2 regions of the Sodalis sp. C49 genome follow, and region 1 is predicted to be linked to the other one. Evidence: predicted binding sites of a transcription regulator. Region 1 holds the regulator's gene; the other holds the start of a gene.
The links. The regulator sigma-54, encoded in region 1, starts transcription at its own class of promoters, with help from an activator protein. The targets are predictions, from matches to a motif close to GTTGGCACANNTTTCGCTNT.
Positions count from the first base shown of each region.

Region 1 (6,219 bases):
AGCTCGATCACCGCCGCCAGCGCCTGTATCTCATCCGGGCCGGTGGCCTCCACCTCGATCACCCGGCCTTTGGCCGAGTCCAGCATCAGCAGGGCGATAACGCTGCTGGCTTCCGCTTCGGTGCCGCTATCGTTGCGCAGCAACACCTCCGCGTCAAAGCTTTGCACCAGATCGAATAGCTTCATTGCCGGCCGGGCGTGCATGCCCAGGCGGTTCTTGATTTCCACCGTTTGTTTAACCGTCATGGTTTGCGCTTTTCCAGGGTGCGGTGCCGGGACTGGACGTTTTTACCGCGTGAACGGAAATAGTCCGCCAGCTGCTCGGCCACGTAGACCGAGCGGTGTTTGCCGCCGGTGCAGCCAATGGCCACGGTCAGGTAGCTGCGGTTATTGGTTTCCAGCATCGGCAACCATAACTCCAGGTAACTGCGGGTTTGATAGATAAAATTATGCACTTCGGTATGGCGGTCGAGAAAGGCCGCCACCGGCTTATCCAGCCCGGTCATCGGCCGCAGTTTGGGATCCCAGTGCGGGTTGGGCAGGAAACGCACGTCGAAAACATAATCGGCGTCGATGGGCAGGCCGTGCTTATAGCCGAAAGACTCGAACACGATGGTCAGCTCGCGCTCGCGTTTGCCCAGCAGCCGGGCACGCAGCATTTCCGCCAGCTCATGCACCGACATTTCCGTGGTATCGATAATCAGATCCGCGCGGGAGCGCAGCGGTTCCAGCAGTTCATTCTCTTCATCAATGGCGCTTTCCAGCGACAGGTTCTTGCTGGATAACGGATGCAGGCGCCGGGTATCGCTATACCGCCTGATGAGGGTGCTGCGATCGGCGTCGAGGAACAACAGCTGCGGCGAAAAGCTTTGCGGCAGGTTGTCCATGGCGTGCTCGAAAATCTCCGGCGTCTCGGGCATATTGCGCACATCAATGCTCACCGCGGCGGAGATATTCCGATCGGCCAGCGTATTGGCCAATTGCGGCAGCAGCACCACCGGCAGGTTATCGACGCAATAAAACCCCATATCTTCCAGCGCGCGCAGCGCGACTGATTTCCCTGAACCGGATCGACCGCTGACAATCATCAGCACCATGACGACTCCCCTCTGGTATTTTTATTGACCCATTGGCCACGCTTGCCGTAATCGCGCCAATGACTCCCCGCTGGTCGGTACAGCGCCGGGCAGGCAATCCGACCCGGCGCGTTAAGACCCGGCTTCCGTTTCCGTCATTATGGCATACAGCTCTTCATCGCTTTGCGCGGCGCGCAGGCGACGGCAGACCGTTTTATCGGCCAGGCGCTTGGCCACCAGGGCCAGGGTGTGCAAATGGGTTTTACACTGCTCGGCCGGCACCAATAGCGCAAACAGCAAATCCACCGGTTGGTTATCTATCGCATCAAAGGCAATGGGCTGCTCCAGGCGGATAAACACACCGACCGCGCGCAGGGTGTCTTCTTCCAGCTTGCCGTGCGGGATGGCGATACCGTTGCCGATACCGGTACTGCCCATGCGTTCACGGGTCAATACGGCCTCGAACACCACCTGCGGCGCCAGGTTGAGCTGCTTGGCCGCCAGCTCGCTGATAATTTCCAGCGCGCGCTTTTTGCTCTGGCAGTGGATGGAGCCGCGGGTGCACTCAAGGCTTAACACCGTGTTTATTTGCAAAGCTGTATCGTTAGTCATTTCATTTCACTTAAGGCGCTTGTTTCACCTTTAAGACTCATCGGCCCGTTATCGTACGGATAACGAGCCGATGTGAGGTTAGGTAGCGATAATGGCTACAGTGAATTCAGTACTGTTTCAGTTTCTCTTTATGTTTGTTCAACTGGCGCGTCAGCTTGTCGATCAGCAAATCGACGGCGGCATACATATCGTCCGCCTCTGACGTCGCGTGCAGCTCACCGCCGTTGACATGGATCGTCGCTTCGGCAATCTGCTGGACTTTTTCGATCTTCAGAACAATATATACCTGATTGATCCGGTCGAAGTATTGTTCCAGCTTGGAAAATTTCGTCGTCACGAAATCGCGCAAAGCATCGGTGATTTCAACGCGCTGTCCGGTAATATTCAGCTGCATAGTGTCTTCCTTCTCTGTAGAGGTCAAACCATTTGCTTACGCTGGTTTGACGGCGGGATGGACAAAGACTCTCGGTATTTTGCCACGGTTCGCCGCGCCACCATAATGCCCTGATCGGAAAGCAGGGTGGTCAGCTTGCTATCGCTTAGCGGCTTCGCCGGGTTTTCCGCGGCGATTAATTTTCTCACCAGCGCACGAATGGCCGTAGAAGACGCTTCGCCTCCCCCCTCGGTATTGACGTGGCTGGAGAAAAAATATTTCAGTTCAAAAATGCCGCGCGGGCTGTGCAGATATTTTTGCGTCGTGACGCGGGATATCGTCGATTCATGCATCTCCACCGCCTGGGCGATATCCGCCAGCACCATGGGCCGCATATACTCTTCTCCCTGATCGAAAAACGCCTGTTGCTGCTCCACGATGCAGCGGGTCACTTTTAACAGCGTGTCATTACGACTTTCCAGGCTTTTGATCAACCAGCGCGCTTCCTGCAGATGGCTGCGGATAAATTGTCCGTCCGAGTCATTGCGGGTGGTATTGCCGAGCGCGGCGTATTGCTGGTTGATTTTAAGATTGGGAATGCTGTCGGTATTGAGCTCCACCGTCCAGCGATTATGCACCTTGCGCACCAGGACGTCCGGGATGACATATTGCGATTCGGTGGTGTTGATTGACTGGCCGGGCCGGGGATCGAGGGATTGGATCAGCGCCATGGCGGATTTCAGCACGTCTTCCTTTAGGCGGGTGGACCGCAGCAGGCTGCGGAAATCATGGCTGGCCAGCAGATCGAGATAGTCGCTGACGATAAGCCTGGCTTCGTTCAGGTAAGGGAAATCCTTCGACAGCTGCGATAGCTGGATCAGCAGGCAATCCCGCAGATCCCGCGCCGCCACGCCCACCGGATCAAAGCGCTGCACGCGTTTTAATACCGCTTCCACTTCGTCCATGGTGACGCTGTCGTCGCCGATGCACTCGAGGATATCTTCCAGCGGCACCGTCAGGTAACCGGTTTCATCCACCGCGTCGACAATGGAGGTGGCAATGGCGATATCGGTATCGGAAAACGGCGTCAGCTCCACCTGCCACATCAGATAATCCTGCAGGGTCTGGATGGTCTCGCCCTGGTAAATCGGCAGTTCTTCGTCGCGGTAGTCGGTGCCGGTGCCCGAAGGCGTGCCCGCCGAGTACATTTCGTCCCAGGTGGCGTCCAGCGGCAGTTCTTCCGGCATGTCCTTCTGCTCCATCGCCTCGCGGGTATCAAGCGATTCGCTGTCGGGTACGTCGTGTGAGTCTATTTCTTCATGGACATCGGTTTGCTCAAGTAAGGGGTTGCTTTCCAGCGCGGTTTGAATCTCCTGCTGAAGTTCAAGCGTAGACAGTTGCAGCAGGCGTATTGCTTGCTGTAACTGCGGAGTCATGGCGAGTTGCTGACTAAACCTGAGTTGCAAACCTTGCTTCATATAATGCGTCAATTAACCTCTTGGGGCTTTCACTTCAGGACACCTTATCAGAGGCGGAACTCTTCGCCCAGATAAACACGCTTCACCTGCTCGTCCTGAAGGATTTCGGCGGGTGTGCCATGGGCGATAAGATGTCCCTGGCTTACGATATAGGCGCGCTCGCAGACGTCCAATGTTTCGCGTACGTTATGATCGGTAATCAGCACGCCCAGGCCGCTATCGCGCAGATGTTCAATGATTTTCTTGATATCGATGACGGAAATCGGGTCGACGCCGGCAAAAGGCTCGTCAAGCAGGATGAATTTGGGGTTGGCCGCCAGGGCGCGGGCAATTTCCACCCGCCGCCGTTCGCCGCCGGATAATGATTGCCCCAGGTTATCGCGCAGATGGGCGATATGGAATTCTTCCATCAGCGCATTGGCGCGGTCGTCGCGCTGCGAAGCGCTGAGATCGTTTCTGATCTGCAATACCGCCATCAGGTTATCAAACACGCTCAGGCGGCGGAAAATCGACGCTTCCTGCGGCAGGTAGCCGATGCCGCGCCGGGCGCGGGTATGCAACGGCAGCAGGCTGATATCGTCGTCATCGATAATAATGCGCCCGGCGTCGCGCTGGATGATGCCGACCACCATGTAGAACGTGGTGGTCTTGCCGGCCCCGTTCGGCCCCAGCAACCCGACGATTTCCCCTGAGCTGACCTTGAGGCTGACGTCTTCCACCACATGTCGGCCCTTGTAGGCTTTAGCCAGGTTTTCTGCGATTAATGTTGCCATGGGTTCAATTACTCTTATTTAGTGCCGGATTTGGGCGCCTTGGGCGCTGAGGACGCTTTGGGTGCCGCGCCCGCCGGGTTCTTATCCTGCAGCTGGGATGGCACCAATACGGTGGTGACCCGTTTGCCCTTGTCGCTGAAGGCTTCCATTTGCTGTTGTTTCACCAGGTAGGTGATGCGATCGCCCTTGACGTTGCTGTCGAGCTGTTCGAGATAAGCGTCGCCGGTCAGCACCACAAAATCGTTGGCCAGCTCATAGCGGACCTTTTGCGCATGGCCCTTCACCGGCTTGCCGTTGTCCTGCATCTGGTAAAACGTCACCGGATTGCCGTAACCCTCGACCACTTCCTTGCCCTGTTCGCCGTTGGGGCGGGTGATGACCACTTTGTCCGCCCGGATGTCGATGGAGCCTTGTTTGACCACCACCGTACCGGTAAGGGTGACGACATTGGTCTGCATATCGACGGCCTGCTGCTCGGAATCAATATTGATCGGCTGGTCGGTATCGCCGGTCAGCGCCAGGGCATTGGCGCTCGCCAGCAGCAGCGCGCCGGCCGCAAAAACGTAACAGATGTTATTTTGGATTTTGGATTTCATAAGAGGTCTTAACCTTTTCAATCAGCTCGGCAGTCTTGTTCCGCAGGTTTCCGCGCATTTTCATGCCTTTAGAGTTAAATCCGATGCCATATAGGGTCACCTCGTCATCGGAGGAAACATCCTGCGTAACAAGATTCACCACCGCGTTATCGGTTCTGATACGCTGCAGTTGTGAGGTTTCGGTCAGACTGTCAACCTGAACATGGCCGTATAAATAAAGCATTTTATCATTGGTCAGCTTGGCCCGATCGGACCGGACTGTCCAGGTGGCGACTTTATTCTCATCGTACATCGTCGCCACCGGCTGGGTAAACCAGCTAATCTGCTCGACGGCGAAGTGCTCGACGTGCTCGGAAATCAAGCGATAATTCATGGCGCCCAACGGATTGTATACCAGGGTAATGGTATGTTCGCTCTGGTAGGTGGGTTCGCCGGCATCGGGCGCCGCCGCGTTCTGGCTGCCGTCGTTATCGGTCAGGTTCAGGCCGATTAACACCAGGACCACCAATACCAGCAGTAGGGTGACCCACCATCTTGTTTTACTCATACCGACTGCCCTTTGGCATCATCAAGCTTTCCTTGCGCCAGCAGAATTAAATCGCAGATTTCGCGAACCGCGCCGCGACCGCCGGCGATATGCGTCACATAATCGGCCAGCGGCAGCAACAAAGGATGCGCGTCCGCCACGGCGACGCTTAATCCCACCCGCGACATCACCGGCCAATCAATAAGATCATCGCCGATATACGCGGCCTGATCCGCTGTTAAAGATAGTTTAACCAATAGATCCTCAAAGGCCAAAAGCTTATCCGACCGGCCCTGGTAGAGATGGGAGATCCCCAGGGTACGCGCGCGATCTTCCACCAGTTGGGCGGACCGGCCGGTAATAATAGCGACCTCGATGCCGGATGTCAGTAAGCATCGGATGCCGTAGCCGTCGCGGACGTTAAACGCCTTGAGCTCCTCGCCCTGGTTGCCTTGGTAGATAAAGCCGTCCGACAGGACGCCGTCCACGTCGCACACCAGCAGCCGGATATCCCGGGCGCATTGCAGTATCCGCTGGTCGACCGGGCCGTAACAGGTCTCGATAAGGGTGGTCTCTTGCATGGCGGGTTTCCTTGTTAAATAACGCCGGCTCGCAGCATATCATGCATATGCACCACGCCCATAAGCCGGTTCTGGTCGGCCACCAGCACCGAGGTGATATGGCGCGACTGCATCAGGTTAAGGGCGTCGACCGCCAGGGTATTGGGCGTCACCCGGATACCGCCGGCGGTCATCAGGTCGGCGATGCGCGCCTGGTTTAAATCCA
Region 1 is NZ_CP163303.1:4,309,391-4,315,609, forward strand. Features, by position in the region: gene npr (PTS phosphocarrier protein NPr) at 1-245, opposite strand, end outside; gene rapZ (RNase adapter RapZ) at 242-1,096, opposite strand; gene ptsN (PTS IIA-like nitrogen regulatory protein PtsN) at 1,208-1,687, opposite strand; gene hpf (ribosome hibernation promoting factor) at 1,794-2,081, opposite strand; gene rpoN (RNA polymerase factor sigma-54) at 2,105-3,538, opposite strand; gene lptB (LPS export ABC transporter ATP-binding protein) at 3,586-4,311, opposite strand; gene lptA (lipopolysaccharide ABC transporter substrate-binding protein LptA) at 4,326-4,907, opposite strand; gene lptC (LPS export ABC transporter periplasmic protein LptC) at 4,885-5,454, opposite strand; gene kdsC (3-deoxy-manno-octulosonate-8-phosphatase KdsC) at 5,451-6,014, opposite strand; gene kdsD (arabinose-5-phosphate isomerase KdsD) at 6,029-6,219, opposite strand, start outside.

Region 2 (6,219 bases), 1.1 Mb from region 1:
TCAGCAGCCGGGCCGGCGGATTCATCTGGTCATAGCTCGCAATATCCAACATGATTTATCCTTCCGAGAACGCTATTAATCTATTTAGTAATACGCCAAGTAAGTCGGCAACGGGGAACCGCCTCATTGGTCCTGAACCCCGCTGCCCGCCGCGCCCAATCCAGGCGGCGGCAGGGATGCAGATCCTGGCGCCGGACAGCCAGGCCTAGGCGTCGCCGAGGCCCCGTACCGAGGCAATAAACTGTTTCAGTTCCGCCGTCCGCGGCCGGGCGAACAGTTCTCGGCTTGCGCCCTGCTCCCACACCGTGCCCTGGTGCATAAACACCACCCGGTCGCCGACTTCGCGGGCAAAGCTCATTTCATGGGTGACCAGGATCAGGGTCATGCCTTCGCCGGCCAGTTTTTCCAGCACTTTCAACACTTCCCCCACCAGTTCCGGATCCAGCGCCGAAGTGATCTCATCGCACAGCAGCACCTTGGGATCCATCGCCAGCGCGCGGGCGATGGCCACCCGCTGCTGCTGGCCGCCGGAAAGGCTGGCGGGGTGGTAATCCAACCGGTCGCCCAGGCCGACCTTGTCCAGCATCGATACCGCCAGTTCGCGGCATTCGGCCGCATTTTTCCCCAGCACCCGGCGCGGCGCCAGCATCACGTTTTGCAGCGCGGTCATATGCGGGAACAAATTGAAATTCTGGAACACCATCCCCACCGAACGACTGATTTCCCGCGCCTGGGCATCACGGTGGGTCACCGTCATGCCGCCCAGCTTAATGCTGCCCTCCTGATACTCTTCCAGGCCGTTGATGCAGCGCAGCAGGGTGCTTTTGCCGGAACCGCTGCGCCCGATAATCGACACCACCTCGCCGGCGTCGATATCCAGATCGATCCCCTTCAGCACATGGTTCTGGCCGTAATATTTCTGCACCTGGTTAATGGTTATCAGCGGCATGATACTTTTTCTCCAGATAATGGCTGAGGCGGGAAAGGGGATAACACATCAGGAAATACCCCAGCGCCACCAGGCCGAAGACTTTAAACGGCTGGAAGGTGACGTTGGTGAGCATGGTCCCCGCCTTGGTAAGCTCGACAAAACCGATGATGGACGCCAGCGCGGTGCCTTTAACCACCTGTACCGAAAACCCCACCGTCGGCGCAATGGCGATGCGGATGGCCTGCGGCGCCATGACCCGCAGCAGGGTCTGGCCGAAGCTTAAGCCCAGGCAGCGGGACGCTTCCCACTGTCCTTTCGGCAGGGCATCGATACTGCCGCACCAGATATCCACCAGGAACGCGCTGGTGAACAACGTCAATGCCAGCGCCGCCGCCAGCCAGGGGCTGACATCAATGCCGAACAGCGCCAGGCCGAAAAAGGCCAGGAACAGCTGCATCAGCAGCGGCGTGCCCTGGAACAGGTTACTGTAGGCGCGAACACCCTGCTTTAGCCAGCGCCGGCGCGACAGGCGCATCAACATCAGCGGCAGGGTCAACAGGCCGCCGCCGGCAAAGGCCACCAGCGACAACAGCAGCGTCCAGCGCGCGGCCAGCAGCAGGTTGCGCAGGATATCCCAGTCGGTAAACGACGTCATGCCTCTTCTCCGCCGAAGATCAGGCGCCCGGCCCGTAGCAATACCTGGCGCATCAGCAGCGACAGCATCAGATACATCAGCGTCACCACCAGGTACACCTCAAAACTCAGGAACGTGCGCGACTGGATAAGGCTGCCGGCAAACGTCAGTTCCTCATAAGACACCTGGGAAACCACCGACGATCCGAGCATCACGATCACGCACTGGCTCACCAGCGCGGGGTAGATGCGTTTTAATGCCGGCGGCAGCACCACCCGCAGGAAGACCTGGCCGCGCGACAGGCCGAGCACCCGGCCGGCCTCCCACTGCCCCTTCGGCGTGGCCTGGATGCCCGCGCGGATGATTTCCGTGCTGTAGGCGCCGAGATTCACCACCATCGCCAGCAGCGCCGCCTCGCCGGCGGTCATTTTCAGCCCCAGCGCCGGCAGGCCGAAGACGATAAAAAACAGCTGCACCACAAACGGCGTATTGCGGATAAGCTCCACATAGACGCCCCATAACCGGCCCGGCACGACATACCGGCCGCTGCGGATAGCCGCGCCGCACACGCCGAGGGTAATACCGCCCGCCGTGGCGGCGGTGGTCAGCATCAGGGTCACCCACAGCCCGGACAGCAGTTCGGGCGTATAGGGCCACAGGGCGGCGAAATTAAGCTGATAGGTCATGGGCGCGGCGTCCTCAGGCGCCCAAATCGGCCGGCAGCGGCGCTTTCATCCATTTTTCGGACAGACTGTTGAGGGTATTGTCTTTCAGCGCTTCGTCGATCAGGGCGTTAACCTTCTCCTTCAGCGCCGGCTCATCCTTGCGCAGGCCGACATAGCACGGCGAGTCCTTAAGCATAAATTTCGCCGCCGGCGCCTTGGCCGGGTTCTGGCGGGCAATGGCGCTCACCACCAGATTACCGGTCGCCACATACTGCACCTGGCCGGACATATAGGCCGACAGCGTGGTGTTGTTATCTTCATAACGCTTGATCTGGGCATCCTTCGGCGCCAGATCGGTCAGCACCATATCCTCCACCGCGCCGCGGGTCACCCCCACCGTTTTGCCGGCCAGTTCCGCCGGCGCTTTCAGCCCGTCGTCCTTCGGCCCGAAGACGCCGAGGAAAAACGGCGCGTAAGCGCGGCTGAAATCAATGGTTTTTTCGCGCTCGGCGTTTTTACCCAAACTGGAAATCACCAGATCGACCTTGTCCGTTTGCAAATAAGGCACCCGGTTGGCGCTGGTCACCGGCACCAGTTGCAATTTCAGCTTCATCTTGTCGGCCAGGTAACGCGCCATGTCGATATCGTAGCCCTGGGGCTGCAGATCGGTGCCGACCGACCCAAAAGGGGGGAAGTCCTGTGGAATGGCGACCCGCAGCACGCCGCGCTGCTGGATTTGCTGTAACTGATCGGCCAGGGCCGCCCCCGCCTGGGTAAACAACAGGACCGCGCCCGCCAGGGCTATAAGCTGTTTTCTGATTTGCATACCGGGTTCCCAAGATGAAGTAATGAAACAAATGATTCTCAGGCTAATTATCTGCAACTAATGTGCCAAATGAAACCATCGATTCACTCCGGGGAACGCAAAGGGAAAATATCAGGCCTGCCCCGCCATAAGCGGGGTTATGCTAACGGGAATGGCAAAGCCTTGGCCCTGCGGCGGGAAAATAACGCACCCATAAAGTGCAAACGCACCGCTATGTCGCGCTGTTTTTTTTATGAACCCCGGGGTTCAAGCTCATCCAGTTCGCCATACCCATCGGCGATACTGTGGATGCGCGCCCGTCCCTGGGCCAGGGTATGATGCAGCAATGCGTTGCTGATAAGGTTCGCCAGGCTCATGGCAGACGAGTAGGAATCAAACGCCGATACGCTGTCAAGCGTTGCGGCGATATGCCAGCGCGCCAGCGGAATCAGCGCCTGCGCCTGGGGCTCGCTTATCAGCAGCACCGGCACGGCGTTATTTTTAAGCTGCAGTAATAACGGCCGGATTTGCGGCGTGCGCCGGCGAAACGCCACCACCACCACCATATCCTCGGCGGTCAGATCCACTATTTCTTCGGCCAGCGTCTGCCCCGGCTGCGGCAGCAGGCTCACCCGCCCGCGCACCTGCAGCAGTTGCTGGCGCAGGTGCATCGCCACCGGATAGCTGTTGCGCAAGCCCACCAGGCACAGACGCCGGGCATTATCCATCGCCGTTATCACCGCGGAAAACTGCGCGCCGTCCAGCCGGTTGACCCAGTAGGTCAGGTTAGCCATTTCCTGTTTGTAATGCCGTGACAACAGCGTGTTGCCCTGGACCGCGTCGCGGCTATCGGTTAACGGCATCCCGCTTTGGCGCAACACCCGCAGTTCGTCGCGCATCTGGCGATAGTTATCATAACCCAGGCGTTTGAACAGCCGGCTGACGGTCGCCTTGGAGACGCCGCTTAAACGCGACAGCTCCGCGCTGTTATAACTGATCAGATCGTCGAAATGATCGAGGATAAACGCGGCGACCCGCTGTTCCTGCGGTGAAAGCTGCGCATAAGCGGCGCGCAGGCGCTCATCGAATTGCTTCATATCTCCTTCCCGGCTGCAACCTTTGTTTCATATTACCCTAGCATATCCTGCCGCGGCGCAGGCAAATGAATCCGGCGGCGCGGGTTGGAACGCCTCTTGCTTAACTGTTGCCAGCCTCCGCCCGTTAACAAGAGATATTGACCACGATGAACAACAGTTCCATGGCGCCGATGGGCATGGCGGTGACGCCGCATCATCTTGCCAGCGAAAGCGCGCTGGCCGTCCTGCGCGCGGGCGGCAACGCCATTGAAGCGATGGTGGCCGCCGCCGCGTCCATCGCGGTGGTCTACCCGCATATGAACGGCCTGGGCGGCGATGGTTTCTGGCTTATCGTGCCGCCGCGCGGCGAGCCGGTCGCCATCGATGCCGGCGGCCCGGCGGGTTCGCTGGCGACCTTCGATTTTTACCGGGATGAGGCGCTTATCCCCCATCGCGGCGCGATGTCGGCGCTGACGGTGGCGGGCACGGTGGCCGGCTGGGCTGAGGCGCTGTCGCTCTCGGCGGAAATGGGCTACCCGCGGCTGCCGCTATCAAGCCTGCTCGCGGATGCCATCCGTTATGCCGCCGACGGCATGCCGGTTTCCCTGTCGCAGGAACAGGCTTCCCGCGCCAAATTCTCCGAACTGGCGGGCCGGGTGGATTTTGCCCGGGTGTTTTTTCCCCATCGGGAGATTCCGCTGGCCGGCAGCCGCTTTACCCAGCCGCGGCTCGCCGAAACCCTTATCGCCCTGGCGGAGCAGGGACTGGACAGTTTTTACCGCGGCCCGGTAGCCGCCGGCATGGCCCAGGAAATGAAGGCGATCGGCATGCCGGTCACCGCCGCGGATTTGGCCGCTTACCGCGCCAGACGGCGCGCCCCGCTGCGCCTGGCGCACGGCAAAGGCGAGCTGTTTAACCTGGCGCCGCCCACCCAGGGCCTGGTGTCGCTGGCCATCCTCGGCATTACCGATCGCCTGTCCATGGCCGCGCAGTCTGAAACCCAGACCATCCATCGCATCGTCGAGGCCACCAAGCTGGCGTTCGCGCTGCGCGATGAAGTTATCACCGACCCGGCGCACCTGGCCTGCGATCCTGACGCCCTGCTGGCGCCCGCTTTCCTGGACGGCCTGGCGCGCCGGGTGGACGCCGAACGCGCCGCGCCCTGGGGCAGTATGCTGGCGCCGGGGGATACGGTATGGATGGGCACGGTGGACAGCAGCGGGCTGGCGGTGTCCTTTATCCAGAGCATTTACCACGAATTCGGCAGCGGCGTGGTGCTGCCGAAAAGCGGTATATTGTGGCAAAACCGCGGCGCCGCCTTTAGCCTGGAGCCCGGGCATTTGCGGGCGCTGGCGCCGGGCAAATATCCGTTCCATACGCTTAATCCGGCCGCCGCAAAGCTGCATGACGGCCGGGTCATGGTCTACGGCGCCATGGGCGGGGACGGCCAGCCGCAGACCCAGGCGGCGATATTTACCCGCCATATCATGCAGGGCATGCCGTTGCAGCAAGCCGTCAACGCGCCCCGCTGGCTGCTGGGGCGGACCTGGGGGCAGGCCACCGATACCCTGAAACTCGAAGGGCGTTTTAGCGGCGCCACCTTTGATGCCCTGCGCGCACTCGGCCACGAGGTGGAGTCCCTGCCGGATTTCAGCGAAGCGGTCGGACACGCCGGCGCGATAGTGCGCCATACCAACGGGATGCTGGAGGGCGCGTTTGACCCGCGCAGCAACGGCAGCGCCGCCGGATTTTAGTGTTAACAAAACCTGGAGAACCTGATGGATAAGCCCTTGATTCCGACCGATGCGGTACCCATGGTTTCCGTACCGGGCGATTCAGCGCCCGGCGACTCAATGCCAAACGATTCCTTGCCTGGCGATGCCGTTCCCATCGATTGCGCGGCCTATATCCGCCAGATGGAAAGCGTGCTGGCGCTTAAGCTTGATGACGCCAGGCGCGCGGAGCTGCTGGCGCAGTTTGAGCGCATCGCCGCCATGGCGGCCCCACTGATGGCCTTTCCGCTGGATGACCGGCTGGACGTGGCGGGAGTCTACAAGGCATGAACATCACCACCCTGGCGTCATTATCGATAGCCGAGATCACCGCCC
Region 2 is NZ_CP163303.1:3,184,652-3,190,870, forward strand. Features, by position in the region: gene ABUK12_RS14335 (pyridoxal-phosphate-dependent aminotransferase family protein) at 1-52, opposite strand, end outside; gene ABUK12_RS14340 (amino acid ABC transporter ATP-binding protein) at 206-949, opposite strand; gene ABUK12_RS14345 (amino acid ABC transporter permease) at 930-1,586, opposite strand; gene ABUK12_RS14350 (amino acid ABC transporter permease) at 1,583-2,251, opposite strand; gene ABUK12_RS14355 (transporter substrate-binding domain-containing protein) at 2,265-3,056, opposite strand; gene ABUK12_RS14360 (MurR/RpiR family transcriptional regulator) at 3,287-4,132, opposite strand; gene ABUK12_RS14365 (gamma-glutamyltransferase family protein) at 4,279-5,865, shown strand; gene hpxX (oxalurate catabolism protein HpxX) at 5,965-6,174, shown strand; gene ABUK12_RS14375 (AtzE family amidohydrolase) at 6,171-6,219, shown strand, end outside.
Region 2: ABUK12_RS14365 (gamma-glutamyltransferase family protein) is a predicted target of sigma-54. The motif match lies at 4,216-4,235, and genes of this name have one in related genera.